DNA from 4 places in the Streptomyces sp. NPDC053513 genome. Region 3 is predicted to be linked to each of the others. Evidence: riboswitches for the same ligand, from Rfam matches in the RefSeq annotation. Region 3 holds a riboswitch; each other region holds the start of a gene.
What was found. A riboswitch is a leader RNA that binds a small molecule or an ion and turns the genes downstream of it on or off. The one in region 3 is predicted to bind cyclic di-AMP.
Positions count from the first base shown of each region.

Region 1: it holds a riboswitch for cyclic di-AMP, as region 3 does, so the genes downstream of both, ACIGW4_RS19425 (LysM peptidoglycan-binding domain-containing protein) here and ACIGW4_RS12770 (M23 family metallopeptidase) in region 3, are expected to answer to the same signal.
Region 2: it holds a riboswitch for cyclic di-AMP, as region 3 does, so the genes downstream of both, ACIGW4_RS22225 (transglycosylase family protein) here and ACIGW4_RS12770 (M23 family metallopeptidase) in region 3, are expected to answer to the same signal.
Region 4: it holds a riboswitch for cyclic di-AMP, as region 3 does, so the genes downstream of both, ACIGW4_RS06205 (C40 family peptidase) here and ACIGW4_RS12770 (M23 family metallopeptidase) in region 3, are expected to answer to the same signal.

Region 1 is NZ_JBITXP010000010.1:98,512-105,757, reverse strand. It holds gene ACIGW4_RS19445 (SIS domain-containing protein) at 1-276, opposite strand, end outside; gene ACIGW4_RS19440 (DeoR/GlpR family DNA-binding transcription regulator) at 452-1,258, shown strand; gene ACIGW4_RS19435 (phosphocholine-specific phospholipase C) at 1,571-3,595, shown strand; gene ACIGW4_RS19430 (hypothetical protein) at 3,662-4,261, opposite strand; cyclic di-AMP (ydaO/yuaA leader) riboswitch at 4,629-4,813, shown strand; gene ACIGW4_RS19425 (LysM peptidoglycan-binding domain-containing protein) at 4,818-5,708, shown strand; gene ACIGW4_RS19420 (phosphoribosyltransferase family protein) at 5,692-6,996, opposite strand; gene ACIGW4_RS19415 (hypothetical protein) at 7,145-7,246, opposite strand, start outside.
Region 2 is NZ_JBITXP010000012.1:170,128-177,373, reverse strand. It holds gene ACIGW4_RS22245 (Ppx/GppA phosphatase family protein) at 1-10, opposite strand, end outside; gene ACIGW4_RS22240 (DUF501 domain-containing protein) at 7-546, opposite strand; gene ACIGW4_RS22235 (septum formation initiator family protein) at 569-1,039, opposite strand; gene eno (phosphopyruvate hydratase) at 1,123-2,409, opposite strand; gene ACIGW4_RS22225 (transglycosylase family protein) at 2,718-3,428, opposite strand; cyclic di-AMP (ydaO/yuaA leader) riboswitch at 3,432-3,605, opposite strand; gene ACIGW4_RS22220 (transglycosylase family protein) at 3,864-4,817, opposite strand; gene ACIGW4_RS22215 (cytochrome P450) at 4,993-6,288, opposite strand; gene ACIGW4_RS22210 (globin domain-containing protein) at 6,377-7,246, shown strand, end outside.
Region 3 is NZ_JBITXP010000006.1:113,938-121,183, reverse strand. It holds gene ACIGW4_RS12795 (STM4014 family protein) at 1-396, shown strand, start outside; gene ACIGW4_RS12790 (STM4013/SEN3800 family hydrolase) at 408-1,232, shown strand; gene ACIGW4_RS12785 (STM4012 family radical SAM protein) at 1,229-2,560, shown strand; gene ACIGW4_RS12780 (STM4011 family radical SAM protein) at 2,570-3,430, shown strand; gene ACIGW4_RS12775 (SGNH/GDSL hydrolase family protein) at 3,417-4,211, opposite strand; gene ACIGW4_RS12770 (M23 family metallopeptidase) at 4,363-5,304, opposite strand; cyclic di-AMP (ydaO/yuaA leader) riboswitch at 5,309-5,496, opposite strand; gene ACIGW4_RS12765 (tyrosine-protein phosphatase) at 5,848-6,669, shown strand; gene ACIGW4_RS12760 (DUF6126 family protein) at 6,676-6,831, opposite strand; gene ACIGW4_RS12755 (helix-turn-helix domain-containing protein) at 6,850-7,246, opposite strand, start outside.
Region 4 is NZ_JBITXP010000003.1:110,299-117,544, reverse strand. It holds gene ACIGW4_RS06215 (ATP-dependent Clp protease proteolytic subunit) at 47-664, shown strand; gene ACIGW4_RS06210 (hypothetical protein) at 672-977, shown strand; cyclic di-AMP (ydaO/yuaA leader) riboswitch at 1,378-1,499, shown strand; gene ACIGW4_RS06205 (C40 family peptidase) at 1,503-1,979, shown strand; gene ACIGW4_RS06200 (ATP-binding protein) at 2,124-2,561, opposite strand; gene ACIGW4_RS06195 (8-amino-7-oxononanoate synthase) at 2,732-3,934, opposite strand; gene bioB (biotin synthase BioB) at 4,078-5,292, shown strand; gene ACIGW4_RS06185 (adenosylmethionine--8-amino-7-oxononanoate transaminase) at 5,285-6,565, shown strand; gene bioD (dethiobiotin synthase) at 6,758-7,246, shown strand, end outside.

The DNA.
Region 1 (7,246 bases), on a different contig from region 3:
GCTGGTGGTGCCGGAGCGGGTGATGGCCACGACCCGGTCGTAGCGGCGGCCGTGGGGGAACTCGGAGGCGGCGAAGGCGTCGGTCTCGCCGTGGCCGCCCGATTCGCGCAGTTCCGCGTAGGCGAGGGCCATGAACCAGGAGGTGCCGCAGCCGATCACCGCGACTCGTTCGCCGCGGCGGGGCAGGGCCGCGACGTGCTGGGACAGGGTGCGGGCCGCCTGGCGCCAGGTCGCCGGCTGGGAGGCGATCTCCACGGCGGTGCGGGTGGTGGTCATGCCGATCTCCTTGCAAGAAGAGTGCGCGGTGATGATGGAAGATGCTTGAAGATAGGCCTATTCAAGCAGAAACATGCATCCTCTTTCCAGGTCCCGCGCCTGTCGGCGGCTAGAATCGGACGCGCGCACGAGCGGGGTGGTCATGCGGTCGTGGCCCCGACGGAGGGAGGGACCCATGTCCAAGCACGAGCGGTGGAACACGCTCCTCGAACTGCTGGCGGCCTCGGGGAAGCTGGAGGTGGAGGAGGCGGCGTCCGCGCTCGACGTCTCCGCCGCCACGATCCGCCGGGACCTCGACGAGCTGGCCGAGCAGCAGTTGCTGGTGCGGACGCGGGGCGGGGCGGTCGTGCACGGCGTCTCGTACGAGCTGCCGCTGCGGTACAAGTCGACGCGGCACGCGCCGGAGAAGCGGCGGATCGCGGAGGCGGTGGCGGATCTGGTCGCGCCCGGCGAGGTCGTCGGGCTCAACGGGGGCACGACGACGACGGAGGTCGCGCGGGCGCTCGCGCTGCGGTTCGCGAGCGGGCGCCCCGAGACCCCTGGAGCGGCCGTGCCCACGGGGCCCGCCCTGACCGTGGTGACCAATGCGCTCAACATCGCGGGCGAGCTGGCGGTGCGCCCCCAGATCAAGATCGTCACCACCGGGGGTGTCGCCCGCCCCCAGACCTACGAGCTGGTGGGTCCGCTGACGGTCGGGGTACTCAACGAGGTCGTGCTCGACGTGGTGGTGCTCGGTGTCGACGGGGTCGACGCCGAGCTGGGAGTGATGGCGCACCAGGAGGACGAGGCGAGCATCAGCCGGCTCTTCGCGGAGCGGGCGAGCCGGGTCGTCGTGGTGACCGACTCCTCGAAGATGGGCCGCAGGGCGTTCGCGCGGATCTGCGGCCTGGACCGGATCGACACGCTCGTGACCGACACCGGCATCACCCCGGAGACCATGGCGCAGCTCGTCGAGGCCGGGGTGAAGGTCCTCACCGTCTGACGCGCCGTCCGAGCCCGACACCTCGCCCGTCACCTGGCCATGGGCCCGGCGCCCGACCCGCCGCTCCGACATCCGGCTCACCGGCCTGACGCCCGGCTCATCGGCCTGACACCGGACCCACTGTCCGACACCGGGCTCACTGGTCCGACACTCGACCCATTGGTCTGATGTCGAACCAATTACCAGCTTGGTGCCTCCGGTCCCGCGGGTATTCATCGATTAATTACCGCACGGCTGTATACCTTTAAGCTCCCCTCCCCCATCATGTCTCCGACGTGCCGCTGGGGCACGCCGTGACAGGAGGGGCGAGGCATGATTCCCATCAGCCGCAGGGGGTTCGTCGGGATCGGCGCGGGGCTCATGGCGGGAGCCGCGCTTCCGCCGGTCCGGGCGTCCGCCGCCGCGAGCGCCGCGACCGGCACCCTCGCCGACGTCAAGCACGTGGTGGTCCTCATGCAGGAGAACCGCAGTTTCGACCACTACTTCGGCACCCTGAAGGGCGTACGGGGCTTCGGCGACCGCGCCGCCGGCAACCTGCCCGGCGGCTGGGGCACGTTCAACCAGCCCAACTGGGGCGGCCGCCAGTACCCCTGGAAGCTCAGCGACACCCCGCCGGCCGGCGGGGTCGACGGCGAGACCCTCGCGCAGTGCAACGGCGACCTGCCGCACAGCTGGACCTCGCAGCACGCCGCCTGGAACAAGGGGCGCCTCGACAACTGGGTCACGGGCGTGGGCAACACCCGGACGCTCGGTCACCTCGACCGCGGGGACATCCCGTTCCACTACGCGCTCGCCGACCACTACACGATCTGCGACGCGTACTTCTGCTCGACCCTGAGCGCCACGGGCCCCAACCGCACGTTCCTGTGGAGCGGCAAGATCGACGCCTCCAGCAAGGACGGCGGCGACGAGTCGGGCCTCACCTGGGAGACCTACGCCGAGGCGCTCCAGCGCGCCGGGGTGAGCTGGAAGGTCTACCAGAACGCCCAGGACAACTACGGCGACAACGGCCTCGCGTACTTCAAGAAGTTCACCGACGCGCGGCCCGGGGACCCGCTGTACGACCGGGGCATGGGCTCGGTCCCGAAGGTGACCGGTTCGACGCCGGACGACATCGCCGCGGCGATCCGCGCCGACGTCGTCGCGGGGACCCTGCCGCAGGTCTCCTGGGTGGTGGCGAGCGAGGCCTTCTCCGAGCACCCGTACGCCCCTCCGGGGGACGGCGCCCACTTCGTCGACCTCGTCTACCGCGCGCTCGCCGCGAATCCCGAGGTGTTCGACTCGACCGTCCTCTTCCTCAACTACGACGAGAACGACGGCTTCTTCGACCACGTGCCGCCGCCGGTCGCACCGCCCGGCACGCCCGGCGAGTACCTCGACGGCGTGCCGATCGGCCTGGGCTTCCGCGTCCCGATGATTGTCATGTCCCCGTGGACCCGGGGTGGTTGGGTGAGCTCCGAGGTCTTCGACCACACCTCGGTGCTGCGCTTCATGGAGAGCTGGACGGCGGCGCTCGGCACCCCCGCCGCCTGCCCCCACATCAGCGCCTGGCGGCGGAAGGTCACCGGCGACCTGACCGGGGTCTTCGACTTCGCCCACCCGGTGTACGGAGTGCCCTCCGGCCTTCCGTCCACGGCGAAGGTGATCGGACAGGCCACCTGCGGCCCGCTGCCGAACCCGGCACCGCAGAACAACGCGCTGCCCGCCCAGGAGTCCGGCACCCGGTCGGCGCGCGCCCTGCCGTACCAGGTGAACGGCAACCTCGACCGCTTCGAGTTCGGCGCCGCGGGCAAGATCCTCGCCTGGTTCTCCATGACCAACCAGGGCGCGGAGGCCAAGCGGTCGGCGCACTTCTCGATCCACCCGCACCAGTACCGGGACACCGCCGCCTGGCAGTACACCGTCGACCCCGGCGGCACGGCCACCGACTACTTCAACATCGGCCTCGGCTCCGGTTCGGGGAAGTACGACATCTCGATGATGGGCCCGAACCGCTTCCTGCGCCGCTTCATCGGGGACGCCTCCAAAGCCGGCAAGGACGTCGAGGTGGCGGCCCGGTTCGCGCCCGAGGCGGGGACGGGCAGGACGGCCCTGTGGTTCAGGATGACGAACGCCTCGGCCGGGCCCGTCACCTTCACGATCCGCTCGAACGCCTACCGCTCGGACGGGCCGTGGACGTACACGGTGCCGGCGAACTCCAGCCGCGAGGACTTCTTCAACGCGGTGGCGTACAACGGCGGCTGGTACGACTTCACGATCCTCGCCGACATCGACGGGAGCTGGTCGCGCCGGTACACCGGCCACATCGAGACCGGAGCCCCGAGCGTCAGCGGCTGACCCCCTCCCGCATGCCGGGCGGCGCGGCCTCCGGTCCGCCGCCGTCCGGCACCGGGCGGCGCGGCGTCAGCGGCCGGCGTGCGCGGCGCGGCGGACCGTGGCGTCGAGGAGCGCCACCGCGTCGGCTCCGGTGCGGCCGGGGGCCCGGTTCCACGGCCCGATCAGCCCCTGCCACCCGCGCGACCGCAGTTCGGTCATGATCCAGGCGGCCGCCTCGTTCATGGTGTCGGCGCTGCCGTAGCCGAGCCGGTGGGCGGCGAGGAGGGCCCCGCAGACGCACCGGGCGCCGCGCGCGTCACGCAGCTTGTACGGGGCGTTCTGCCAGCCCCACTCCGTCAGCACCAGGCGTGCGTAGCCGAGGTGGACCGAGGGGCGGAGCTCGGTCTGGCCGATGCGGCGCCAGGTGTGCAGCCGGTCCGGCAGCACGGCTCCGAGCCGTCCCGGGATGCGGCGCTCGGCGGGGAGCTCCGGGGGCAGGGCGGCCAGGGCGTCGGCCACGAGCCGCTCCACCGGCACGCTGAGCAGCGCCCGCCAGCCCTCCTCCGGCGGCGACTCCCGGGGGGTGGTCCAGTCCGTGACGATCCGCTGCCAGGTGGCGCTCTCGAAGAGGGCTGCCGCCTCGCGGTCGAGGGCATCGGGGCTGAGCAGGGCGGAGGAAGGCGGCATGGGGGACTCCTGAGTCGACTCCCCTCATCTTTCAGGATGGAATGTCTGTTTTGTGGCTTTCACCCTCACACGGAGAGTCGCCCGCCCCCACCCCCTCGACGAACACCCCACCATATGAATTACCACCTCATTTACCCATGAAGGGAATTACGCACCAAATAGGACATTGCGCTTCGAGTGACACGACTCACTCGCACGACTCGACGGCCTGGCGCCCCTCTCCCCCACCCCGTACCGCGCAAGGAAGTTCACCCCCCTCCCGGACGGCATCGATCTTGAATTGACCGAATTCCGTGATCCATTTCCGGATATCAGAGACCCCCTCCCCTTGTTATCCGTCGCATTACTGGCCTACGGTCACCTCCATTCGAGCGGAACGCCCAATCCTGCCGCCGCTCGGTAAACCTCCCTTTTCACCCGACGGCAGGAGCGGGGGACCCACGAATACGCCGGTCCGGAATCCGGAACGGCTCGGGGTGAAGCCGCGTGCGCGCGGCCGGACATCTCCCGTCCGAACCCGACAGCTCACCCCGCAGGCGCCGGAGAGGAAACCGTCATGCCTGCTCACGGTAAGCACCGCCGCCCCCGCCGCAGCCCCGTCTCCCGGGGCCTCGCCCTGGTCGGCACGGGTGGCGCCGCTCTCACCCTGCCGCTCGTCGCCCCGGCCGTCGCCGGCGCCGCGCCCGTGGCCGGCGCCCCGGAGATCGCCGCCCAGTCCCTCGCCGCCCCCGCCGCGCACACCACCGCCAAGGCCCCCGCCGCCCCGGCCGCCGCGCACACGTACACCGTCGTGAGGGGCGACTCGCTTTCCCTGATCGCCCACAAGAAGGGAATTCAGGGGGGCTGGAAGAGCCTTTACCGTGCCAACAAGAGCGTCGTGGGTGACAACCCGTCACTCATTCGCCCCGGCCTCGAACTGACGATTCGTCGGGATTCCGCCAAGGCCGCCCCCGCGCAGGCGAAGGCGAAGAAGTCCGCCACGACCGAACGGGCGAGCCGCTCCGAGCGCCGGCCGGCCGCTCCCGCCGTCGCCACCGGTACGGGCGCCTCCGCCGCGCAGGCCGTCCCGGCCGTCGCCGCCGCGCCCGCCGCCGGCAAGGCGGCCCCCGCCGCCGCCACGAACTACGCCGACAACCTCGACGGCTGGATCCGGGAGTCCCTGGCCATCATGGGCCAGCACGGCATCCCCGGCTCCTACGACGGGATCTACCGCAACGTCATGCGCGAGTCGTCCGGAAACCCCCAGGCCATCAACCTCTGGGACTCCAACGCGGTCGCCGGCACCCCCTCCAAGGGCCTGCTCCAGGTCATCGAGCCGACCTTCCTCGCCTACCACGTGCCCGGCACCTCCATGGACCTGTTCGACCCGGTCGCCAACATCACCGCCGCCTGCAACTACGCGGCCGACCGCTACGGCTCCATCGACAACGTCAACTCGGCGTACTGACCCTCTGCCGCCGGAAGTGTTCGGCGAACCAGGAGGTGGCGAGGTCCGCCACCTCCTCCAGGGCGCCCGGCTCCTCGAAGAGGTGGCCGGCGCCCCCCACCACGGCGAGCCGGTTCTCGCAGCGCAGCAGGGCCAGGGCCCGCCGGTTGAGGTCCAGGACCATCGCGTCCGCGCCACCCACCACCAGGAGCGTCGGGGCGCGCACCCCGGCCAGGCGGTCGGCCGCGAGGTCCGGCCGGCCGCCGCGCGAGACGACGGCGCTCACGGCTGACGCGGGGTCGGCGGCCGCCCACAACGCGGCGGCCGCGCCCGTGCTCGCGCCGAAGTATCCGAGCGGGAGTCCCGCGCCCTCGCTTCTCCCGCCCAGCCACTCCGTGGCCCCGGCCAGCCGCTCGGCGAGGAGCGGGGTGTCGAAGACACGCTCCCGGTCTCCCGCCTCCTCCTCGGTCAGCAGGTCGAAGAGGAGGGTCCCCAGGCCCGCCCGGTTGAGCACCCCGGCGACCGCCCGGTTCCGGGGGCTGTGGCGGCTGCTGCCGCTGCCGTGGGCGAACAGGACGATGCCGCCGGCGTCCTCGGGCACCGCGAGCCGTCCGCCGAGGGTGACCCCGGAGACCGGGATCCGTACGTCCGTGCCCTGCGCGCCGGGGTTCCGCGCGGCTCTGCTCCGGTCCAGGCAGGCGATGACCTCGGCGTCCGGTGTCTGCGAGAAGTCCTGGTAGAACTGCCCGATCGCGAAGAAGAGGTCCGGCGTGTGCACGCTGACGGCCTCGTCGGCATCGCCGCCCACGCGGGTCGTCCATCCCCGCGGTGCCACCGGGACGGCGAGGACGATCCGGGCGGCGCCCCGGGCCCGGACCACCCGGCAGGCCGCCAGCGCCGTGGCCCCCGTCGCCAGCCCGTCGTCGACCACGACGACCGTCCGCCCGTCCAGGGGCACGGAGGGCCGGCTGCCCCGGTAACGGCGGGCGCGCTGGTCGAGCTCCGCGTGCTCGCGCTCCTCCACCGCGGCGAGGTCGTGGTCGCTCACACGGGTCTCGCGGAGCACCCGCTCGTTGAGCACCCGCACGCCTCCCTCGCCGAGCGCCCCCATCGCGAGCTCCGGCTGGTGCGGCACGCCGAGCTTCCGTACGAGACAGATGTCGAGCGGTGCGTCGAGGGCCTCGGCGACCTCCGCCGCCACCGGCACACCGCCCCGCGGAAGCCCGAGGACCACGACGTCATGGCCCTTGAGGTGGTCGAGCCGGGCGGCGAGCTGCCGCCCGGCGTCGGTGCGATCGCTGAAGAACATGGTCCGCCGCCCTTCCGCTGGTGCGCGGCTCGGGCGCGGGGCGGAACGGAGTGCCCCGTCCCCTGCCCGTCCTTCCAGGGTAGACGCGTCGCCCTCGTCGCCGGGGCGCCCCGGACGGCGGGCGGTGTCCGACGAGGTCCCGGCGCGGTCAGCGGGACTGCAGGGCGTCGAGGGCCACGGTCTGGGCTATGGCGAGCCGCCGGTCGAGCTCCGGGTCGGCTATGTCGAGCACGTACCGGTCCCGGATGCC
Region 2 (7,246 bases), on a different contig from region 3:
CCCGGGTCATTCCGAGGACTTCCCTTCGTCCGTGCACGGGTTCACGCAGGGGCCCTTCGCCCACCACTCCGGCAGCATCGCGAGCGCCTCGTCGCCGAACGGGTTCACGCCCGGGCCGGCGACCAGCGAGTGGCCGACGAGGACGTGCAGGCACTTGACCCGGTCCGGCATCCCGCCGGCGCTCGGGAAGCCCTCCAGGACCTCGATGGCGTCGCGGCGGGCGATGTAGTCCTCGTGCGCGGCCCGGTAGGCGGCGGCCAGCTCCGGGTCGGTGGCGAGCCGGGACTGCATCTCCTTCATGACCCCGTTGGCCTCCAGGGTGCCGATGGCCGAGGCCGCCCGGGGGCAGGTCAGGTAGTACGTGGTGGGGAACGGCGTGCCGTCGGGGAGCCGGGGCGCGGTCTCGACGACGTCCGGGTTGCCGCACGGGCAGCGGTGCGCGATGGCGCGCAGGCCGCGGGGCGGGCGGCCGAGCTGGAGCTCGAAGGCGGCGACGTCCGTGTCGGTGGGCTCGGTGCGTTCGGTCTGCGGAGGGGGCGTTTCCATGTCTGCCTTGCTCGTCAGGTCGTTACGGGCGGTCGGCGTGGTCGACGCCGTCCCAGAGGTTGTCGTACCAGGGGCGGTCGGCCGCTCCCTGGTCGGCGCGGGGCCGTCGCTCCGCGTCGGGGTCGTTCACGGTGAAGCCGGTCTCGCCGGGCATCACGTAGTGGAGGTGCTCGCGGGCGAGGCGGCGGACGTAGGCCGGGTCCTGGAGGCGGGCCTTCTCGTCCTTCAGCTCCTCGACCCGCCGGGCGGCCTCGGCGGCCTTGCGCTCCTGCTCGGCGATCTCGCCCTGCTGGGAGACGTAGCTCCGCATCGGATAGGCGAGCGCCACGACGAGGGAGCAGACCACGAGGGCGAGGAAGGCCGCGCGGCCGGTGAGCCGGGAGCGGCGGGCCTGACGGCGGGTCTGGGAGCGGTAGACACGGGCGGCGGTCTGCTCGCCGAGCAGTCTGATCCGGGTCGCGGTCGAGAACCGGTCCCGGTCCTTCGCGGCCATGTCGTGTCGCCTCCCCTGTTCACGCGTACGTCCCCGCACACGGTACGGGACCGAGTACGGGGACGTACGGATGAGCGTGGGTGTCAGCCCTTGAAGCGCGGGAACGCGCTGCGGCCGGCGTACACCGCGGCGTCGTCGAGGATCTCCTCGATGCGCAGCAGCTGGTTGTACTTGGCGACGCGGTCCGAGCGGGCCGGGGCGCCGGTCTTGATCTGACCGCAGTTCACGGCGACGGCGAGGTCGGCGATGGTGACGTCCTCGGTCTCGCCGGAGCGGTGGGACATCATGCACTTGAAGCCGTTGCGCTGGGCGAGCTCGACGGCGTCGAGGGTCTCGGTCAGCGAACCGATCTGGTTGACCTTGACCAGGAGGGCGTTGGCGGTGCCCTCCTCGATGCCGCGGGCCAGGCGCTCCGGGTTGGTGACGAAGAGGTCGTCGCCGACGATCTGGACCTTGTCGCCCAGCTTGTCGGTGATGACCTTCCAGCCGTCCCAGTCGTCCTCGAACAGCGGGTCCTCGATGGAGACCAGCGGGTACGCGGCGACCAGCTCGGCGTAGTACTCGGTCATCTCGGCGGCCGAGCGGGACTTGCCCTCGAACTCGTACGAGCCGTCCTTGTAGAACTCGGACGCGGCGACGTCGAGGGCGAGCGCGACGTCGGTGCCCGGGGTGTAGCCGGCCTCCTTGATGGCCTCGACGATGAGGTCGAGGGCGGCGCGGTTCGACTCCAGGTTCGGGGCGAAGCCGCCCTCGTCGCCGAGGCCGGTGGAGAGGCCCTTGCGCTTCAGGACGCCCTTGAGGGTGTGGTAGATCTCCGCACCCCAGCGGAGGGCCTCGGAGAAGGACTCCGCGCCGATCGGGGCGATCATGAACTCCTGGATGTCCACGTTGGAGTCCGCGTGCGAACCGCCGTTGAGGATGTTCATCATCGGAACGGGCAGCAGGTGCGCGTTCGGGCCGCCCAGGTAGCGGAAGAGCGGGAGGTCGCTGGCCTCGGAGGCGGCGTGCGCGACGGCGAGGGAGACGCCGAGGATGGCGTTGGCGCCGAGCGAGCCCTTGTTCTCGGTCGCGTCCAGGTCGAACATGGCCTGGTCGATCAGGCGCTGCTCAGTGGCGTCGTAGCCGACGAGCTCCGGGCCGATCTGCTCGATGACGGCGAGGACGGCCTTCTCGACACCCTTGCCCTGGTAACGGTTGGGGTCACCGTCGCGGAGCTCGATGGCCTCGAAGGCACCGGTGGAGGCACCGGACGGAACGGCAGCACGGCCGGTGCTGCCGTCGTCGAGGCCGACCTCGACCTCGACCGTGGGGTTGCCTCGGGAGTCCAGGATTTCCCGGGCTACGACGACGTCGATGGACGGCACGAGCATCTCCTTCTGGGATGTGACGCTGGATGTGACGCAAGGTCGGTGCAGGGTCGCTTGGCCTTGCGACAAGAGCCTAACCGGCTCGGGGGCTCCGGTCGGTCGGGCGCCCGCCCGCTGGGACGAAAAAGGACCCAAGGGCATGCATCCCGGGACGAAGGACCCCAGATCTACTGGACAGTAACCGCGGAGCCCCCGGAAACAGGGAACCCCGGTCCGGCGCGCACGGGGGAGAGGCACGCCGGACCGGGGTGGTCACCGCGGGAGGGTCGTCGGGGCCGCGTGAGCCGCCGGACTCACGCGGGCCGCCGGACTCACTTCAGGTGGAGCTGCTGACCCGGGTAGATGAGGTCGGCGTCCTGGACGACGTCCTTGTTCAGCTCGAAGAGCTTGGCCCAGCCGCCCTTGACGCCGTGCGCCTGGGCGATCTTGCTGAGGGTGTCGCCGGTGACGACCTTGTACTCGCCGTCGCCCTTCTTGACCTTCTCACCGGTCGGGGTGGTGACGGTCTTGGGGGCCTTGCGCTGCTCGCTGCGGGTGGTCGGCTGCTCGGCGCGACGCTCCTGCTGCTTCGGGGCGGCCTGCTGCGGGGCGGCCTGCTGGGGCTCGGCCTGCTGCTGCGGAGCGCTCTCGGCGGCGCCGCCGTCGTAGGAGGCACCGGAGAGGCCGACGCCGCAGCTCGGCCACGCGCCCTTGCCCTGGCCCGCGAGGACCTTCTCGGCGACGGCGATCTGCTGGGACTTCGACGCCAGGTCGGCGCGCGGGGCGTAGGCGGTGCCACCGAAGGCGGCCCAGGTGGAGTTGGTGAACTGCAGGCCGCCGTAGAAGCCGTTGCCGGTGTTGATGGCCCAGTTGCCGCCGGACTCGCACTGGGCGACGGCGTCCCACTCGGCGGAGGTGGCGGCCGAGGCGGTGCCCGCGGTCATCAGCGGGGCGGCGACGGCGATGCCGGTGACGCCGACGAGCGCGGCGACCTGGCCGGCCTTGGAGGGACGACGGTGTTTGCCCTTGGCGGAAAACAGCATGGGGATTCTCCTCACCGACGCCTGTGAGGTGAGCTGTCGGGTTCGGGCCGGAAAGTTGCCCGGCCGCGTGTCCTTGCACGCGGCTTCACCCCAAGCCGGTCGTCGGCCGTCTGTCTCAACGGCCGGGCCCGGCACTTACCTTGGGTCCCCCACTCCTGCCTTCGGCGCTTGCGCGACGACTGTTCCCATCGACCGACGGCAGGATTCGGCGTTTCGGTCGACGGGGCCCGCGGTGGCGAGCGATGAAGACCGTAGACACAGACCCGCCGGAAGTTCAAAGAGGCACATCGAGGAAAAATCGCCCCTGTTCGCCCTCCGGCGGGCGGTGTTTGCGCAGGTGAGAGGTGACGGAAGCAAAGTTTGCGGACGCGACACGCCAGTTGGGGCGAAGAGACTCATGTCTCACTTGCCCAGAACCGGACATAAGCCCTCGAACTAACCGGCCGCTGTCGTCGAACCCACCGTCAGGTCAAGGCTCTGACCAGGCAGGATGAGGTTCGGATCGGTGCCCACCGTCTGCCGGTTGGCGTCGTAGAGGGCGGTCCAGCCCCCGGGGAGTTCGTTCTCCTGCGCAATGCCAGACAGACTGTCGCCCGGACGCACGGTGTATTCACCCGAAGTGTTCTGACTGTCCGTTGTGCCCGAATCCTTCGCCTCGTCAGTGGCGGGCGTGGCCTCGACCTTTTCCCCCACCTTGTCCGCACTCGAAGCGTGTCGACCCGATTCGGGCGAGCTGTCCGCCTTGCCGGATTCCTCCGGGGCGGCCTCGCCGCGGTGCTTGCCGGTGCCGGGCGCGGTCGACGGGGCGTCAGTCTTCGGCGTGTCGGACGAATCCGGCGTACCGGGCGTAACGGACGCGTCGGGAGTGCCCGGGGCCGTCGGCGTGGCGGGCGCGGTGGACGTGGCCGGCGAGGTCGGCGTGGCGGAGGTCGCCGGAGCGGCCGGCGCGGAGGGGGTCGCGGACGCGGCGGACCGGCCCGCCTTCCCGGCGGCCGAGGGGGCCGCGGGCGTGCCGGCGGTGCGGTCGGACTCGGGCAGGGGGCCGGTGGGCGCCGTCGGGACGACGGTGGGGCCGGGGTTCACCCCGGTGGCCTTGCCGTCGTTGGTCAGGCCGGCGATCGGCGCGCAGGTGGCCCACTCGTCGCTGCCCTTGGCGAGCGCCTTCTCGGCCACCGCGATCTGCTGGGCGCGGCTGGCCAGGTCGGGGCTGGGCGCGTACGCGAGGCCGCCGTTCCGCTCCCAGCTGTCCTGGGTGAACTGGAGGCCGCCGTACATCCCGTTGCCGAAGTTGGCGCTCCACTGGCCACCGGACTCGCACTCGGCGACCCGGTCCCAGGTGGCGGCGTCGGCGGCGGAGGCGGATCCGGTGGCGAGCAACGGCAGTGCCATGGCGGATCCGGTCACGCCCGCGGCGACGACGATGGCGGGGGCCTGACGGGGGCGACGGTGTCGTCCGTTCCCGGAACGCATAGGAGCGCCTTTCGCGTGACGGCTGAGACTGCCGGGAAACGTAGCCGCATTCGAACGTCCGTCACAAGTCGATGGCGCCACGATCACACGAAGATCACATTTCTGATGGCGCATCAGTGGGCGGGACCGGTACGGAAGGGGAGAACTCCACCGGAAGCGTGCGCAAACCGCGCATGATGAGCCCACCGCGCCACCGGAGTTCGGCCGGATCGGCGGCGAGTCGCAGGTCCGGCAGCCGGGTCAGCAGGGTCGCGAGCGCCGTCTGTCCTTCGAGGCGGGCGAGCGGCGCGCCCAGGCAGTAGTGGATGCCGTGCCCGTAGCCGAGGTGCTGGTTGTCGCGCCGGGCGAGGTCGAGTGTGTCCGGCCCGTCGAACCGCTCCGGGTCCCGGTCGGCGGCGGCGAGCACCACGAGCACCGGGTCGCCCGCCGGGATCTCCTGCCCGCCGATGGTCAGCGCCCGCGTCGCGTACCGCCAGGTCGCCATCTCCACGGGCCCGTCGTACCGCAGCAGCTCCTCGACGCCGGTCTCCAGGAGGCCGGTCTCCCCGGCGGCGAGCGAGGCCTGGAGCCGGGCGCGCTGATCGGGATGGCGCAGCAGCTGGTACACGCCGTTGCCGATGAGGTTGACGGTCGTCTCGAAGCCGGCGAACAGCAGGATGAAGGCCATGGCGGCGGCCTCGTTCTCGGTGAGGTGCTCCCCGTGGTCGGAGGCCTTGATGAGCCCCGAGATCAGGTCGTCCGCCCCTTCTTGCCGCAGGCCTTCCCGCTTCCGGTGGATCAGCTCGGCGAGGTAGCCGCGCATCTTCTTCACCGACCGGGCGACCCCGCCGCGCGGGCCCCCGCCGTGCCGGATCATCATCCCGGCCCAGTCCCGGAAGTCGTCCTGGTCCTCCGGCGGCACGCCGAGCAGGTCGCAGATCGCGTAGATGGGGAGCGGGAAGGCGAACTCGTGGATGAGGTCGGCGCTCCCCTTCTCGGCGAAGGCGTCGATGAGCCGGTCCGTGAGCTCCTGCACCCGCGGGGCGAACTCGGCGACCCGGCGCGGGGTGAAGGCCTTCGAGACGAGCCGCCGCAGCCGGGTGTGGTCCGGCGGGTCGATGTTGAGCAGATGCGTCATCAGCTCGGCCTTGCGCTCGCCGGGGATGCCGGTCTTCCCCTTCGCGTGCGGGGACTCGTCGTGGTGCGCGGGGTTCTTGGAGAGCCGCTGGTCGGCGAGGGCCTGCCGGGCGTCCGCGTACCGGGTCACGAGCCAGGCCTCGACCCCGCTGGGCAGCGTCGTCCGGTGGACGGGGGCGTGCTCCCGCAGCCAGGCGTAGGCGGGGTACGGATCGCTCGCGAACTCCCAGGTGAAGAGCTCGGGCGCGGGGGTGGGACCGGGGGACGTACTCACGGCACGACCGTACAGGGCCGCCCCGGAAGGAACGTTTCGTGGAGATCCTGTGAGCAGGTCGTACAGGTCGTGCCCTACATTCCTGTCAGTGGATCACCAGCTGCTCAGGAGCACCTTCGCGGTCGTCGAGAGACGGGCCGAGCACGCCGTCACGTTCTTCTACTCGCACCTCTTCTGGCACAACCCCGGGGTGCGCGAGCTCTTCCCCGAGGACATGCTCCCCCAGCGGGACCGACTCCTCGCCGCGCTCACGCACGTGGTGACCCACCTGGAGGACCCCGGGCTCGCGGCCTACCTCGGGCAGCTGGGCCGCGACCACCGCAAGTTCCTCGCCTCCCCCGCGCTGTACGCGGCCGTCGGGCAGAGCCTGCTCGCCGCGTTCGCGCACGCGGCCGGCGCCGCCTGGACGATCGAGGCGGAGAAGGCCTGGACCGAGGCGTACGGGCACGTCGCCGAGCTGATGCTGGCGGGTGCCGACGCGGCGGCCGGGGCCGGGGAGCCCGCCTGGTGGGACGCGGACGTCGTGCGGCACGAGCGGTACGGCGACGACCTGGCCGTCCTCACCCTGCGCCCCCGGCAGCCCCTCCTCCATCTGCCCGGCCAGTACGTCGGCGTCAGCTCGCTGCGGGTCCCGCGCGTCTGGCGCACCTACTCCCTGGCCGACGCGCCCCGCCCCGACGGCACGGTGGAGCTGCACGTGAGCCGGATCGCGGGCGGCGCGATGAGCACGGCGCTGGTCGAGCAGACGGGGCCGGGCGAGGTGCTGCGGCTCAGCGCCCCCGGCGGCGGGCTGGTCGCGCGGACGCCGCCGGGCGGACTGCGCACCTATATATGCGCGGGTACGGGCTGGGCCCCGGTGCGGGCGCTCCTCGCGGAGGCCGCCGTGGCCGAGCCGGACCTGGAGGGCCGGCTGTTCGTGGTGGCCCGCTCCAAGGAGTACCTGTACGCGCGCGAGGAC
Region 3 (7,246 bases):
AATCTGCACCTGGGCGGTGCCCGGGGCGATCTGGACGCCGCTCGGGCGGCGATCGCCGCGGCCGGTGGCCGGTGGGCGGACGCGCTCGCGGTCTGCGAGCGGGCCGCCGCCGTCTTCCCGGGCACCCGGTGCGTGGGGGTCGACCTGTTGCCCGCGACCGGCTGGCGCCGGTTCGCCGTGGGCGAGGTGAACGCCTTCGGTGATCTGCTGCCCGGTCTCACGGGTCTGCCCGGCGGCGGCGCCGAGGGGCTCGACACGTACGCGGCGCAGGTCGCGGCGCAGTTCCGGAGCGCGTCCGGCGTCCCCCGTACGCCCCCGAGCACCCCCCGTACCCCCCTGGGCGCCTCCCGCACCCCCCTGAGCACCCCCCGCACCACAGGAACGAGCACCACGTGAACCAGCCCGACATGAACGCGATCGTCGGCAGCCACGATCTGCTCCTGGTCACCCTCGACACCCTCCGGTACGACGTGGCCGCCGAGCTGGCGGCCGAGGGCCGCATCCCGAACCTGGCCCGTCACCTCCCCGGCGGTGTCTGGGAGCGGCGGCACGCGCCCGGGAGCTTCACGTACGCCTCCCACCAGGCGATCTTCGCCGGATTCCTGCCGACCCCCGCGGTTCAGGGCCCCCATCCACGGCTGTTCGCGGCCCGGTTCGCGGGCAGCGAGTCGACGGCGGACGGCACCTGGGTCCACGACACCCCGGACTTCGTCTCCGCGCTGGCGGCCGAGGGCTACCGGACGGTGTGCGTGGGCGGGGTGGGCTTCTTCAACAAGCAGCCGCCCCTGGGCTCCGTGCTCCCCGGCCTGTTCCGGGAGAGCCACTGGGAGCCCTCCTTCGGCGTCGCCTCGCCGACCTCCTTCGAGTCCCAGGTGGCGTGCGCGGAGGAGGTCGTCGCCGGCCTCCCCCGCGAGGAGCGCCTCTTCCTCTTCGTCAACGTGTCGGCGCTGCACCAGCCCAACTGGTTCCATCTGCCGGGGGCGACCCGCGAGGCGGGTGACTCCCGGGAGACGCACGCGGCCGCCCTGGAGTACGTCGACCGGCACATCGGGCGGCTCTTCGCCGCGATGAGCGGTCGCCGCCCCTGTTTCGCGATCGTCTGCTCCGACCACGGCACCGCGTACGGGGAGGACGGCTTCACCGGGCACCGGCTCGGCCACGAGGTCGTGTGGACCGTGCCGTACGCGCAGTTCGTCCTGCCGGGCCCGGACGGCGAGGAGGCCACGGCATGAGCGGCACCCCCCGTCCGTACCGGAGCTACGTCTACGCCTACCCGCACAAGACGGCGTACCGCGCGCTCCCCGAGCGCCCGGAGCTGTCGGCGCTCTGGGCCGGGGAGCCGAAGGACGCGCTCTCCCTGTACGCGCACATACCGTTCTGCGAGGTCCGCTGCGGCTTCTGCAACCTCTTCACCCGGATCGGCGCCCCGGACGAGCTGACCACCCGCTACCTCGACGCCCTCGACCGCCAGGCCGTCGCCGTCCGCGAGGCCCTGGGGGACGCGTCGCCGGTGCGGTTCGCCACGGCCGCGTTCGGCGGCGGCACGCCCACCTTCCTCACCGCCGCCGAGCTGGAGCGGCTGTGCGACATCGCGGAGAAGCGGATGGGCGTGGACCTGCGGGCGGTGCCGCTCTCCGTGGAGACCTCGCCGGCGACCGCGACCGCCGACCGGCTCGCGCTGCTCGCGGACCGGGGCGCGACGCGGCTCAGCATCGGCGTGCAGAGCTTCGTGGAGGCCGAGGCGCGGGCGGCGGCCCGGCCGCAGCGCCGCGCGGACGTCGAGGCGGCGCTCGGCCGGATCCGGGACACGGGCGTGCCCGTGCTCAACATCGACCTGATCTACGGCATCGACGGGCAGACGGAGCGGTCCTGGCGGGTCTCGCTCGACGCGGCCCTCGCCTGGCGGCCCGAGGAGCTGTACCTCTACCCGCTGTACGTGCGCCCGCTCACCGGTCTCGGCCGGATCCAGGACCCGGCGGCCGCCGACCGGGAGTGGGACGAGGCGCGGCTGCGGCTGTACCGGTACGGCCGGGACCACCTCCTGGCGCACGGCTACGAGCAGGTGTCGATGCGGATGTTCCGCCGCGCGGACGCGGGCCCCGCCGGGCCGGACGACCACGCCTGCCAGACGGACGGCATGATCGGCCTGGGCTGCGGTGCCCGCTCGTACACCTCGGCCCTGCACTACTCCTTCGACTACGCCGTCGACATGCGGGAGATCCGCTCGATCATCGACGCGTACACGGAAACGGAGGACTTCTCCCGCGCGGAGGTGGGCCGCGCGGTGGACGGGGACGAGGCGCGTCGCCGGCATCTGCTCCAGTCGCTGCTGCAGGCCGAGGGGATGCCGGTCGCGGGGTACGAGGAGCGGTTCGGTTCCTCGCCGTTCGCGGACTTCGGCCCGGAGCTCGCCCGGTTCGAGGAGTACGGCTGGCTCGCGGACGCCCCGGCGGGGCTGCTGCGGCTGTCGCCCGAGGGGCTCGCGCACTCCGACGGGCTCGGCCCCGAGCTGTTCTCCCCCGCCGTGCGGGCCGCGATGGCCGCGTACGAGGCGAAGTAGGCGGCGGCCGTGGACCTGACCCTGCTCTACCGGGGCCCGCTCTCCTCCTGCGACTTCGACTGCCCGTACTGTCCCTTCGCCAAGCGCCGGGACAGCCGGGAGCAGCTGCGCGCGGACCGGGCGGCGCTCGAACGGTTCACCGGCTGGGCCGCCGCGCAGACCGGGGACCGGCTGCGGATCCTCTTCACCCCGTGGGGCGAGGGGCTGGTCCGCTCCTGGTACCGGCGGGCGCTGGTCGAGCTGTCCCGGCTGCCGCACGTGGAGCGGGTGGCGATCCAGACCAATCTGAGCTGCCGGACGGAGTGGCTGGCGGAGGCGGACCCGGAGAGCGTGGCCCTGTGGTGCACCTACCACCCGGGGCAGACCCCGTACGAGCGGTTCCTGGCGAAGTGCCACGAGCTGGCGGAGCGGGGCGTGCGGTACAGCGTCGGGGTGGTCGGTCTGCCCGAGCACCGGGAGCACGCCCGCCGGCTGCGGGAGGCGCTGCCGCCGCACGTCTACCTCTGGGTGAACGCGGCCGAGGGGCACGCGTACACCGACGCGGAGGCCGAGGGGTGGACGGAGCTCGACCCGCTGTTCCCGTACAGCCGACATCCGCACCGCTCGGCGGGGCTGCCCTGCCGCACCGGGGAGTCGGTGGTCTCGGTGGACGGTGAGGGGACGGTGCGGCGCTGCCACTTCGTCAGGGCCGAACTGGGGAACCTGTACGACGGTTCGTACCGTGCCGCGCTGCGTCCCCGCGCCTGCCCCCTCGCCGTCTGCGACTGCCACATCGGCTACGTCCACCTGGAGACGCTGCCGCTGTACGACGTGTTCGCCGGCGGGGTCCTGGAGCGGATCCCCGCCGCACCGCGAGCTACAGGGGCATGAGGTCGGGGCGCTTCGCCTCGACGTGGTCGCCGGAGCTCTCGCCGCGCAGCCGGCGCCCGATCCAGGGCACCAGGTACTCCCGGGCCCAGTGGATGTCGTCCTTGCGGACCTCCAGCGTGCCGCGCGGCGGGACCGGCGGCCAGGGCTGGTCCGGGTCGGCGGGCACGGGCAGGCCGATCACCTGGGCGGCGCGCAGGGCGACGCGGGTGTGTCCCTCCGGCGAGAGGTGCAGCCGGTCGTCGTCCCAGGCGCGCCGGTCCTGGACGGACTTCAGCGACCACAGGTCGAGGACCGGGCAGCCGTAGCGGTCCGCGACGGCCCGGACGTGGCCGTTGTAGGTGGCGATCTTGCCGCGCAGGTGCTTGAGGAGGGTCACGCCGCGGGTGTCGAAGCCGGTGGTCACCATGACGGTGCCGACGGCGGAGGTCAGGTCGGCGACGGCGCGCTCGAAGCGCTCGGCCACGTCGTCCGGGTCCGTCCCGGGGCGGATGATGTCGTTGCCGCCCGCGCAGAAGGTCACCAGGTCGGGGGCGAGTTCCTTCGCCCGCGGGACCTGTTCCGCCACGATCTGGTCGAGGAGGCGCCCGCGTACGGCCAGGTTGGCGTAGCGGAAGGCGTCGTGCTCCGGCAGCTGGTCGGCGAGCAGGACCGCGAAGCGGTCCGCCCAGCCGACGTACGTCCCGTCGGGGCCGGGGTCGCCGACGCCCTCGGTGAAGCTGTCACCGATCGCCGCGTACGACCCGAATGCGTTCTTGTCTGTTGATCTCGAATCGTCTGCCACGGGAGCACATCCTTCCTCTTCGGATGTGACCTACGCGACCGTAAGGAGGGGTTGACGGTGGGTGATATATGCCACCGATAAAGAATTTGCCAAAGCCGGAATACGCCGGGGCCCGGCACGTGAGTGCCGGGCCCCGGGTGCCGATGTGGCGTCAGATGCTCACGCCGTGCTGGCGCAGGGCGGCCAGCGGGTCGATGTCGGAGCCGTACTCCGGCCCGGTGCGCATCTCGAAGTGCAGGTGCGGGCCGGTGACGTTGCCGGTCGCGCCGGACAGGCCGATCTGGTCGCCGCCGCTGACGGTCTGGCCCGCGGAGACGGAGATCGAGGAGAGGTGGGCGTACTGCGAGAAGGTGCCGTCGGCGTGCTGGATGACGACCTGGTTGCCGTACGCGCCGCCGTCGCCGGCGGAGTAGACGGTGCCGGGGCCGACCGCGTGGACGGGGGTGCCGGTGGAGGCCATGAAGTCGACGCCGGTGTGGTAGCCGGAGGACCACATGGAGCCGGCCTGGTGGTACGGCGTCGACATGCCGGCGCCGGCGATCGGGGCGACCCAGCCGGAGGAGGAGGTCGTGCCGGCCGACGAGGACGGCGACGAGGTGGTGGCGGCGGGCGCGGCGGCCGGGGCCGAGGAGCGCTCGCTGCCGCGGGAGGCGCGGGGGGCGCTGTCGCCGTTCTTGCCGGAGCCCCACGAGCCCTGGTGGTCGGGCTTCGGCGCGGCGGTGTTCTTCGTGCCGAGGGTGAGCTTCGTGCCGGGCAGGATCAGCGAGGGGTCCGCGCCGATGACCCGGCGGTTGTCCTTGTACAGCTTCTGCCAGCCGCCCGCGAGGTGGTGCTCGGTGGCGATCTCCGAGAGGCAGTCGCCCCGGACGACGGAGTACGTCTTCGGCGCGGCCTTCGCGGTGGCGGGGGCGGCGGTCTGCACGTGGGCGACGGCCCGGGCGGGGGCGGCGGCCGGGGCGGCCTGCTCGGCGGCGTGGGCGCCGGTGGCTCCGAGGAGCGGGAGGGCGACGACGGCGCCACCGGTGCCGGCGGCGGCCATGCCGCGGGTCAGACGGTTGGACTTGGGGCGGCGGTGCTTACCCTTCGCGGGCATGGCGAATTCCTCTCCGGCGCCTGCGAGGTGAGCTGTCGGGTTCGGACTGGAGATGTCCGGCCGCGTGTTCACGCGACTTCACCCCGAGCCGTCCTTCTTCGAGGGATCGGCGACTTACCTGGGTCCCCCGCTCCTGCCTCGTACGGGTGAGTGCGGATTCCGGTCGGTGGCAGGATTCGGCGGTCCGTCCGGATTGAGCGCGACGCTAGACGAGGGGGGTCGGCGTGAACAAGCCGCAGTTTTCAAGTGCGCCGGGATTCTTCGGGATCCTGCTGATATCCGGCCGGAATTCCGGTCACCCTCCGTGGATGACGGTCCTTCGATCTCCTTTTCCCGGGGGGTATTTGGAAAAGACGATCAGGCACGGTCCGTCACGGTTATGACGCTGCTCACGCGCCGATTCCCATCTCCCATTCAACCGGGGCGGGTTATGTCGAACTCCCCAATACGGACAGATCACCCATTCCCGTCCGAGGGGGTGCGTGCCGGGGCTCCCAGCCGGGATGATTGCGCCAGAAACCGATCGACAGAACAGGAGCAGCCGTGACGCAGCAGCTGCCGCAGGTCCCGCCCGCCGAAGCCGCCGAGCCCGTACTGACGGAGGTCCGCAACTTCCGGGACGTGGGCGGCCTGCCGACGACGGACGGGCGCGCCGTCCGCCCCGGCCGCCTCTTCCGCAGCGGTCACCTCGCCCACGCGACGGAGGACGACGCCGCCTTCCTCGCCTCGCTGGGCCTGCACACCGTCTTCGACTTCCGCAACGAGTCGGACCGGAAGGTCGAGGGCGCGGACGTCGACCTGCCCGGCGTGCGGAACGTGAACATACCCCTCAACGACCCGGCCGACGGCAAGGAGTTCTGGAAGCTGGTGCGCGACGGCGAGATCGCACAGCTGCGGGAGGTCCTCGGCGACGGCAAGGCGGCCGCCCGCATGTCCGACTCGTACCGGAAGATGGTGATCGAGCGGACCGTGGAGCACAGCCGGATCCTGCACTCCATGGCGGAGGAGAGCGTCCCGGCGCTCATGCACTGCGCGGCCGGCAAGGACCGGGCGGGGCTCGCCGTCGCGATCACCCTGCTCGCGGTCGGCGTCGAGCGGGAGGCCATCGAGGCCGACTACGTGAAGTCGAACGCCCCGCACCGCCGCTACAAGGTGCGCCGCAGCTCCACCTCCCCGGACGCGATGTCGCCCGAGGTGATGGAGCTGCTGAGCCCGCTCTTCGACGCGCGGGTGGAGTACCTGCGGGCCGCCTTCGAGGCGATCGAGGCGACCTGGGGCTCGGTGGACGCCTACCTCGCGAAGGGTCTGAAGCTGGCCCCGGAGACCCGCGAGCGCCTGCGGGAGCAGCTGCTCACGGAGGCCTGAGGCCGCCTACTGGTTCTGCGCGCCCATCATGAAGAGCAGATAGAGGAAGCCGGCGAAGAGGTGGCCTGCGATCAGGTAGGCGAAGAGGCGCAGCACGAGCCCCTTGGGGAACTTGCCTTCACCGCGCTCCTCGCCGGTGACCGGTGCGGACTTCTCGGACATGTCGATCCTTTCTGGACGTCAGCGCCGGTGCGGGGTCCCGTCGCCGAGGCACAGCTCGGCGACGGGGCTCTGCATCAGGGTGTGGACGAAGAGCAGCTCGGCCCCGCCGGACGTGGCGGCGCCGATCCGGTGCGGGGTCAGCGAGTCGAAGTGCGCGCTGTCCCCGGGATCGAGGACGTGGACGGCCTCGCCGAGCGCGAGCCGGACCCGCCCCTCCAGGACGTGGATCCACTCCTCGCCGGGGTGGACGCGCACGATGTCGGCCCGGGTGGCGTACGGCACGTGGACCCGCAGGCACTGGAGGGCGCGCCCGGCGCCGCCCGCCTGGCGGTAGATCCAGCCGTCGGCCTCGACGGGTTCGGAGCGGTCGGCCCGGACGACGGGGTCGCGCTCGGGGGGCGCCTCACCCAGGAGC
Region 4 (7,246 bases), on a different contig from region 3:
CTGTACGTCCTGTACATTTTTTACAGACAGCTGGAGGTGCTCAGCCATGGACGCCCGTCATGTCCTGCCCGAGTTCACGGAGCGGACGAGCTTCGGAACCCGGACCCTCGACCCGTACTCGAAGCTCCTCGAAGCCCGGATCGTCTTCCTCGGCACGCCGATCGACGAGACCTCGGCCAACGACGTCATCGCCCAGTTCCTGCACCTCGACCACGCGGCCCCGGGGCAGGACATCGCGCTCTACATCAACTCCCCCGGCGGCTCGATCAGCTCCATGACCGCCATCCACGACACGATGCGGACGCTCTCCTGCGACGTGGAGACCACCTGCCTGGGCCAGGCCGTGTCCACCGCCGCCGTCCTGCTCGCCGCCGGCACCCCCGGCAAGCGGCACGTCCTCCCCGGCGCCCGGATCACCCTCCGGCAGCCGGCCATGGACGAGCCCCTCCAGGGGCAGCCGAGCGACCTCGACATCCACGCGCGCGAACTGCTCCGGCTGCGCGACCTGACGGCCGGGATGCTCGCCGAGTACACCGGGCGGAGCCGGGACCGGATCGACGCCGACCTCGACCGCCCCACCGTCCTGGACGCGCCCGCGGCCGTCGCGTACGGGCTGGTGGACCACGTGATCACGAGCCGGCGCGACACCGGCGCGACGCGGTGAGCCGGCCGTGGTTCCCGAGCTGCCGCCGCTGCCCGCACTGACGCGGGCCGAGGGCGAGTTGATCGACGCCTACCTCGAAGTCGTCGACCTCCTGGGGAAGATCAACCCATCCAGGGGTACGCATACCTATGGGGCACTGCGGGCGGCACAAGCGCTGGTGGGACGCGCGGAGGCGCTGCGCGAGGCCCTGACGGTCATGCATATGCGGGGCGAGAGCGAGGTGCACGCGGACACCCTGGCGCGCGCCCTGCGGGTGCTGGACGGCGAGCGCCGCGCCGACCGCGTCACCGTCCCCCGCGCACGGGCGAGTTGACATTCCGGCATGTCGTGTCGAGGTCCGTACGGCCGACAGGGGGCGCAGGATCGCTCGCTCGTTCGGCGTAGTCGACGAGTCGACATATGCGCGGGGTGAGTTGCGCAACGGGTGTACGCATCTGGCGGAATGGGACGTTCCATCGCTGGTGCGGGGCTCGTGGGCCAAACCTCCGGCGATCACGAAAGCACCCTGTCCACCCGAATGGATCAGTCGTGAGGAGCCTCACATATGGCCGTTTCGGCTCGGATTTCAGCCCGGGTGTAGGTCAAGATCCCTGTCGACGACAAGCCCCCGCCATCCGAGGCGGGGCGGTCCGGGCGGACGCCGAGTCCTGCCGCCGTCCCGGACGTCTGGTCGACAGGAGTGGATCGGCAGGAGTGGAGGACCCGAGCAGTACGGGACGTACGCGCTGTTTCCGCAGCGGGGCCGTCCCTTGGGGTGAAGCCGCAGCCGCGGCCGGGCATCTTCGCCAGCCCGAACCCGACAGGTCATCCTTCGCAGGCGGCTGACGAAGGGTTGCGCATGACTGCGCAGAAGCACGTCCCGTTCCTGCTGTCCCGGGCCGGAGCCGTCTCGGCTCTCACCCTCGCCGCCGTCGGCGGCACGATGCTCGCACCGGGTGCGGCACCAGAGGCCCAGGCGGCGACCAGCTACGCGAACAAGGCACTGAGCGTCGCCGCGTCCAAGAAGGGAGCCCCCTATCGGTACGGGAGCGCCGGACCCACCCGGTTCGACTGCTCCGGTCTGACGCTCTACGCGTACAAGAAGGCGGGCAAGTCGCTGCCTCGCACCGCGCAGCAGCAGTACAACAAGACCCGGCACGTCTCCGCGTCCAGCAGACAGAAGGGGGACCTGGTCTTCTTCCACTCCGGCGGGAGGGTCTACCACGTGGGCATCTACGCCGGCAGCGGCAGGATCTGGCACTCGCCCAAGACGGGATCCTGGGTGAAGCTCGACAAGATCTGGTCGTCGAAGGTCTACTACGGCCGCGTCCGATGACGCCCGCCGGGCACTGACCCGGTCCCGGGCCTCGGGGGCCCGTGACCCCGCCCCAGGGGTGCGGTGGCGCCGCCGCACCCCTGCGCCGGGGAAGAAACCCCGGTGCCTGTCCTCGGATCGGCCCGTGGCCGTACGAGGACGGTCTCAGACGTACGAAGCGGCCGTCCGGGTCCACGGGAGCGTGATCCAGACCGTCTTGCCGCCCTCCTCGGTCGGGGTGACCGAGAGCCGGCCGCCCGCCTCCGCCGCCAGGGAGCGGATGATGACCATGCCCCGGCCGTTGTCCTGCTGGACCGCCGCCGGAAGACGGCGCGGCCAGCGCGGGTGACTGTCGGTGACGCCGATGTGGAGGTGCTCCTCGCGCTCCAGGCGGACGTCGACCGTGAAGGTGGGCGACTGCCCGAAGGTGTGCAGGACGGCGTTGGTGGCCAGTTCCGAGACCATCAGGCGGATCGCGTCCGCCAGGTCGTCGGCACCGTCGAGGCCCCATCCGTCGAGGACCTCCGCCACGTACCGCCGGGCGGTGGGGACCGACGCGGGATCGCTCGGCAGCGTGACGGATGCTTCCTGGTGGTCTGCCATGGCGACGCTGTCCCTTTCCCGCCGGGGCTTCGGCCCCGGATCGCGCTACGCGTCAGAGTCCCACCGATCGTGCCGCCCCTGCAGGCGTTCCACCAAGATATGTCCCCATCTGTCGCCCGAAGCGGTGAACTCTGCTGCCGGGGAACGCCCTTGGAGCTCCCGACGGGTTGTCAGACCGACGGCGCGGTCCGCAGGATCGTCTCCACCGCGCGCCCGATCTCCGCGTCCGTCAGATCGGCCCTGGCCGTGAGGCGCAGCCGCGAGATGCCGTCGGGGACGGACGGGGGCCGGAAACAGCCGACGGCGAGGCCCTGTTCCCGGCAGTCCGCCGCCCAGCGCAGCGCCGCCTCCGGGGAGGGCGCGTGGACCGAGACGACGGCCGCGTCGGGCCGGGCGGAGGTGAGCCCGGCCTCCGTGAGCAGCCGGTGCAGCGTCCCGGCGACGGCACGGGCCCGCTCGGCGAGGCCCGGTTCGGCCGCGATCAGGCGCAGGCTCGCGAGCGCTCCGCCCGCGGCGGCCGGGGCGAGCCCGGTGTCGAAGATGAAGGTGCGGGCCGCGTTCACCAGGTGCTCGACCACCCGGGCCGGGCCGAGGACGGCGCCGCCCTGGCTGCCGAGGGACTTGGAGAGGGTGAGGGTGGCGACGACGTCCTCGTCGCCCGCGAGCCCGGCCTCGTGCAGGGCGCCCCGGCCGCCGTCGCCGAGGACTCCGAAGCCGTGGGCGTCGTCGACGACCAGTCCGGCGCCGTGCGCGCGGCAGGCCTCGGCGAGCCCGGCGAGCGGGGCCTTGTCGCCGTCGACGGAGAAGACGGAGTCGCTGACGACCAGGGCCCGGCGCCCCGGGTGCGCGTCCAGGGTCTTAACGACGGCCTCGGCGTCGGTGTGCGGGACGACGGCGGTCTCGGCGCGCGCGAGGCGGCAGCCGTCCACGATCGAGGCGTGGTTGGAGGCGTCGGAGACGATCAGGGAGCCCCGGCCGCCGAGCGCGGTGAGCGCGGCGAGGTTCGCGGTGTAGCCGGAGGAGAAGACGAGGGCCGCCTCGAAGCCGCAGAACTCGGCGAGTTCGCGCTCCAGGCGGGTGTGCAGCCGGGTGGTGCCGGTGACGAGCCGCGAGCCGGTGGAGCCGGCGCCCCAGCGCCTGGCCGCCTCGGCCGCCGCCTCCGTGACCTCGGCGCGGCGGGTGAGGCCGAGGTAGTCGTTGCTCGCCAGGTCCAGGAGGTCCGACTCGGCCGCCCGGGGCCGCAGCGTCCGGACGAGACCCGCCCCGGCCCGGCGGCGCGCCTCGGCGTCGGTCCAGTCGAAGGCGGTACGGCGCGGGCCCGCGGCCCGCGCGTCGTCGGCGCCCGCGGCGCGTGCGTCCTCGTCCCGTGGCATGCGGCGATCCTTTTGTAGGCAGCGCACAGACCCTAACCGCAGGACGCCGAGGTCGGGATGTGGCCATCCACACACCTCGATCGGGGGCGTTTGTTCGGTTCCTCCTTGGCCCGGGGGCGGGCGGTAGGCAAGGATCTGCGGTTATGGACCTGCTGAACACGCTGGTGGAGAAGGGGCTGCGGCGCGAGCTGCCGACCCGTGAAGAAGCGCTCGCCGTGCTGGCGACCTCCGACGACGAACTGCTCGAGGTGGTGGCGGCGGCCGGCAAGGTGCGCCGTCAGTGGTTCGGGCGCCGGGTGAAGCTGAACTACCTGGTCAACCTGAAGTCCGGTCTCTGTCCCGAGGACTGCTCGTACTGCTCGCAGCGGCTCGGCTCGAAGGCCGAGATCCTCAAGTACACCTGGCTGAAGCCGGACGAGGCCTCGCAGGCCGCGGCGGCGGGTGTCGCGGGCGGCGCCAAGCGGGTCTGCCTGGTGGCCAGCGGCCGCGGTCCGACGGACCGGGACGTGGAGCGCGTCGGCAAGACGATCGAGGCGATCAAGGAGCAGAACGAGGGCGTCGAGGTGTGCGCCTGCCTCGGTCTGCTCTCGGACGGCCAGGCGGAGCGGCTGCGGGAGGCCGGCGCCGACGCGTACAACCACAACCTGAACACGTCCGAGGCGACGTACGGGGACATCACCAAGACCCACACCTACGCGGACCGCGTGGACACCGTGCAGAAGGCGCACGCCGCCGGCCTGTCAGCCTGTTCGGGCCTGATCGCGGGCATGGGCGAGAGCGACGAGGACCTGGTCGACGTCGTCTACGCGCTGCGCGAGCTGGACTCGGACTCGGTGCCGGTCAACTTCCTGATCCCCTTCGAGGGCACGCCGCTCGCCAAGGAGTGGAACCTCACCCCGCAGCGCTGCCTGCGGATCCTCGCGATGGTCCGGTTCGTCTGCCCCGACGTCGAGGTGCGGATCGCCGGCGGCCGCGAGGTGCACCTGCGGTCGATGCAGCCGCTGGCGCTGCACATCGCGAACTCGATCTTCCTCGGCGACTACCTGACCAGCGAGGGCCAGGCCGGCCAGGCCGACCTGGACATGATCGCGGACGCGGGCTTCGAGGTGGAGGGCGCGGGCACGACCACCCTGCCGAAGCACCGCGCGGACGCGCTCGCGGCGGCGGGCGCGGCGGGCGGCTGCGGCTCGGAGGCCTCCGCGGAAGGCTCGGGCTGCGGCTCGCACGCGGAGGAGGGCGGCGGCTGCGGCCCGTGCGGCGGCCACGCGGCCCCCGTGCGCACCTCGGACGAGGCCCGCACCGACCTGGTGGCCGTGCGTCGCCGCGGCGCCGGAACGGACCTCGCGCCGAATGCGTAACGACGAACTCCTCGCCCTGGACCGGGCGCACGTCTGGCATCCGTACGGCCCCATGCCGGGCCGTACGGAGCCGCTGGTCGTCGCGTCCGCGTCCGGTGTGCGGCTCCGACTCGCCGAACCCGTGCACGGCCAGGCCGAGTTGATCGACGGCATGTCCTCGTGGTGGTCGGCGCTGCACGGCTACAACCACCCCGTGCTCAACGAGGCGGCGCACGACCAGCTGGGCCGGATGAGCCACGTCATGTTCGGCGGGCTCACCCACGAGCCGGCCGTCCGGCTCGCCACCCGCCTGGTCGAGATCACCCCGGAACCGCTCCAGCACGTCTTCCTCAGCGACTCCGGCTCGGTCTCCGTCGAGGTCGCGGCCAAGATGTGCCTGCAGTACTGGCGCTCGGTGGGCAGGCCTGGCAAGCAGCTCCTAATGACCTGGCGCGGCGGCTACCACGGCGACACCTGGCAGCCGATGTCCCTGTGCGACCCCGAGGGCGGGATGCACGAGCTGTGGTCGGGCGTGCTCCAGCGCCAGGTCTTCGTCGACGCGCCGCCGGTCACGTACGAGGAGTCGTACACCCGAATGCTGCGGGAGCAGATCGCTCTCCACGCGGACGAGGTCGCCGCGGTGATCGTGGAGCCGGTGGTGCAGAACGCGGGCGGGATGCGGTTCCACCCGCCCGAGTACCTGCGCGTCCTCCGCGAGGCGTGCGACGAGCACGGCGTGCTCCTGATCTTCGACGAGATCGCGACCGGTTTCGGCCGTACGGGCACGCTGTTCGGCGCCGACCAGGCCGGCGTCTCACCCGATGTGATGTGCGTGGGCAAGGCGCTGACGGGCGGTTACCTGTCGATGGCGGCCACGCTCTGCACGACGGAGATCGCCGAGGGCATCTCGCGCGGCGAGGTTCCCGTCCTGGCGCACGGGCCGACCTTCATGGGCAATCCGCTGGCCTCCGCGGTGGCCTGCGCCTCGATCGACCTGCTGATGTCCCAGGACTGGGCACTGGAGGTCAAGCGCATCGAGACGGGACTCCGCGAGGGGCTCGCCCCCGCCGCGGAACTCCCCGGTGTCCGCGAGGTGCGGGTGCTCGGCGCCATCGGCGTCGTCCAGCTCGACCACGACGTCGACATGGCCGCCGCCACGGAGGCCGCGGTCCGGTCGGGCGTCTGGCTGCGCCCCTTCCGCGACCTGATCTACACGATGCCGCCGTACGTGACGAGCGACGAGGACCTGGCCAGCATCTGCGCGGCGGTGAGGGCGGCGGCGCAGGCGGGCTGACGCCGTGGTGGCAGAGACGCCGCCCCCGTTGTGGGCAATCGTTCCGCTGGGGCAAGGGGTCCCCCCTGCTCGAGCGAAGCCGAGAGCTTGGGGGAGGGTGGGCACAACGGAACGGCGCGCTCAGCCGCGCCTAGGCTCCCGCGTCTGAACCCGCACCCCGTACAAGCCGCACCGAACAAGGAAGGACGCCCCATGGGCATCATCATCGTGACCGGCACCGGCACGGAGATCGGCAAGACCATCGTCACCGCGGCCGTGGCGGCCGTCGCCATGGCCGCGGGACGGTCGGTGGCGGTACTCAAGCCCGCCCAGACCGGCGTCGGCCCCGACGAGCAGGGCGACGCCGACGAGGTCGTGCGCCTCTCCGGCGCCACGACCTCCGCCGAACTCGCCCGTTTTCCGGAGCCCCTGGCCCCCGGAACGGCCGCCCGGCGGGCCGGGCTCACCCCGGTCGGGCCCCGGGAGGTCGCGGAGGCCGCCCGGAAGCTGGCCGCCGACCACGACCTGGTGCTCGTGGAGGGGGCGGGCGGACTGCTCGTCCGCTTCGACGAGGAGGGCAGCACGCTCGCCGACGCGGCCGCGTTGCTCGGCGCGCCGGTCCTGGTGGTGGTCCCGGCCGGTCTGGGGACGCTCAACCCGACGGCCCTGACGGCCGAGGCGCTGCGGGCGCGCGGGATCGAG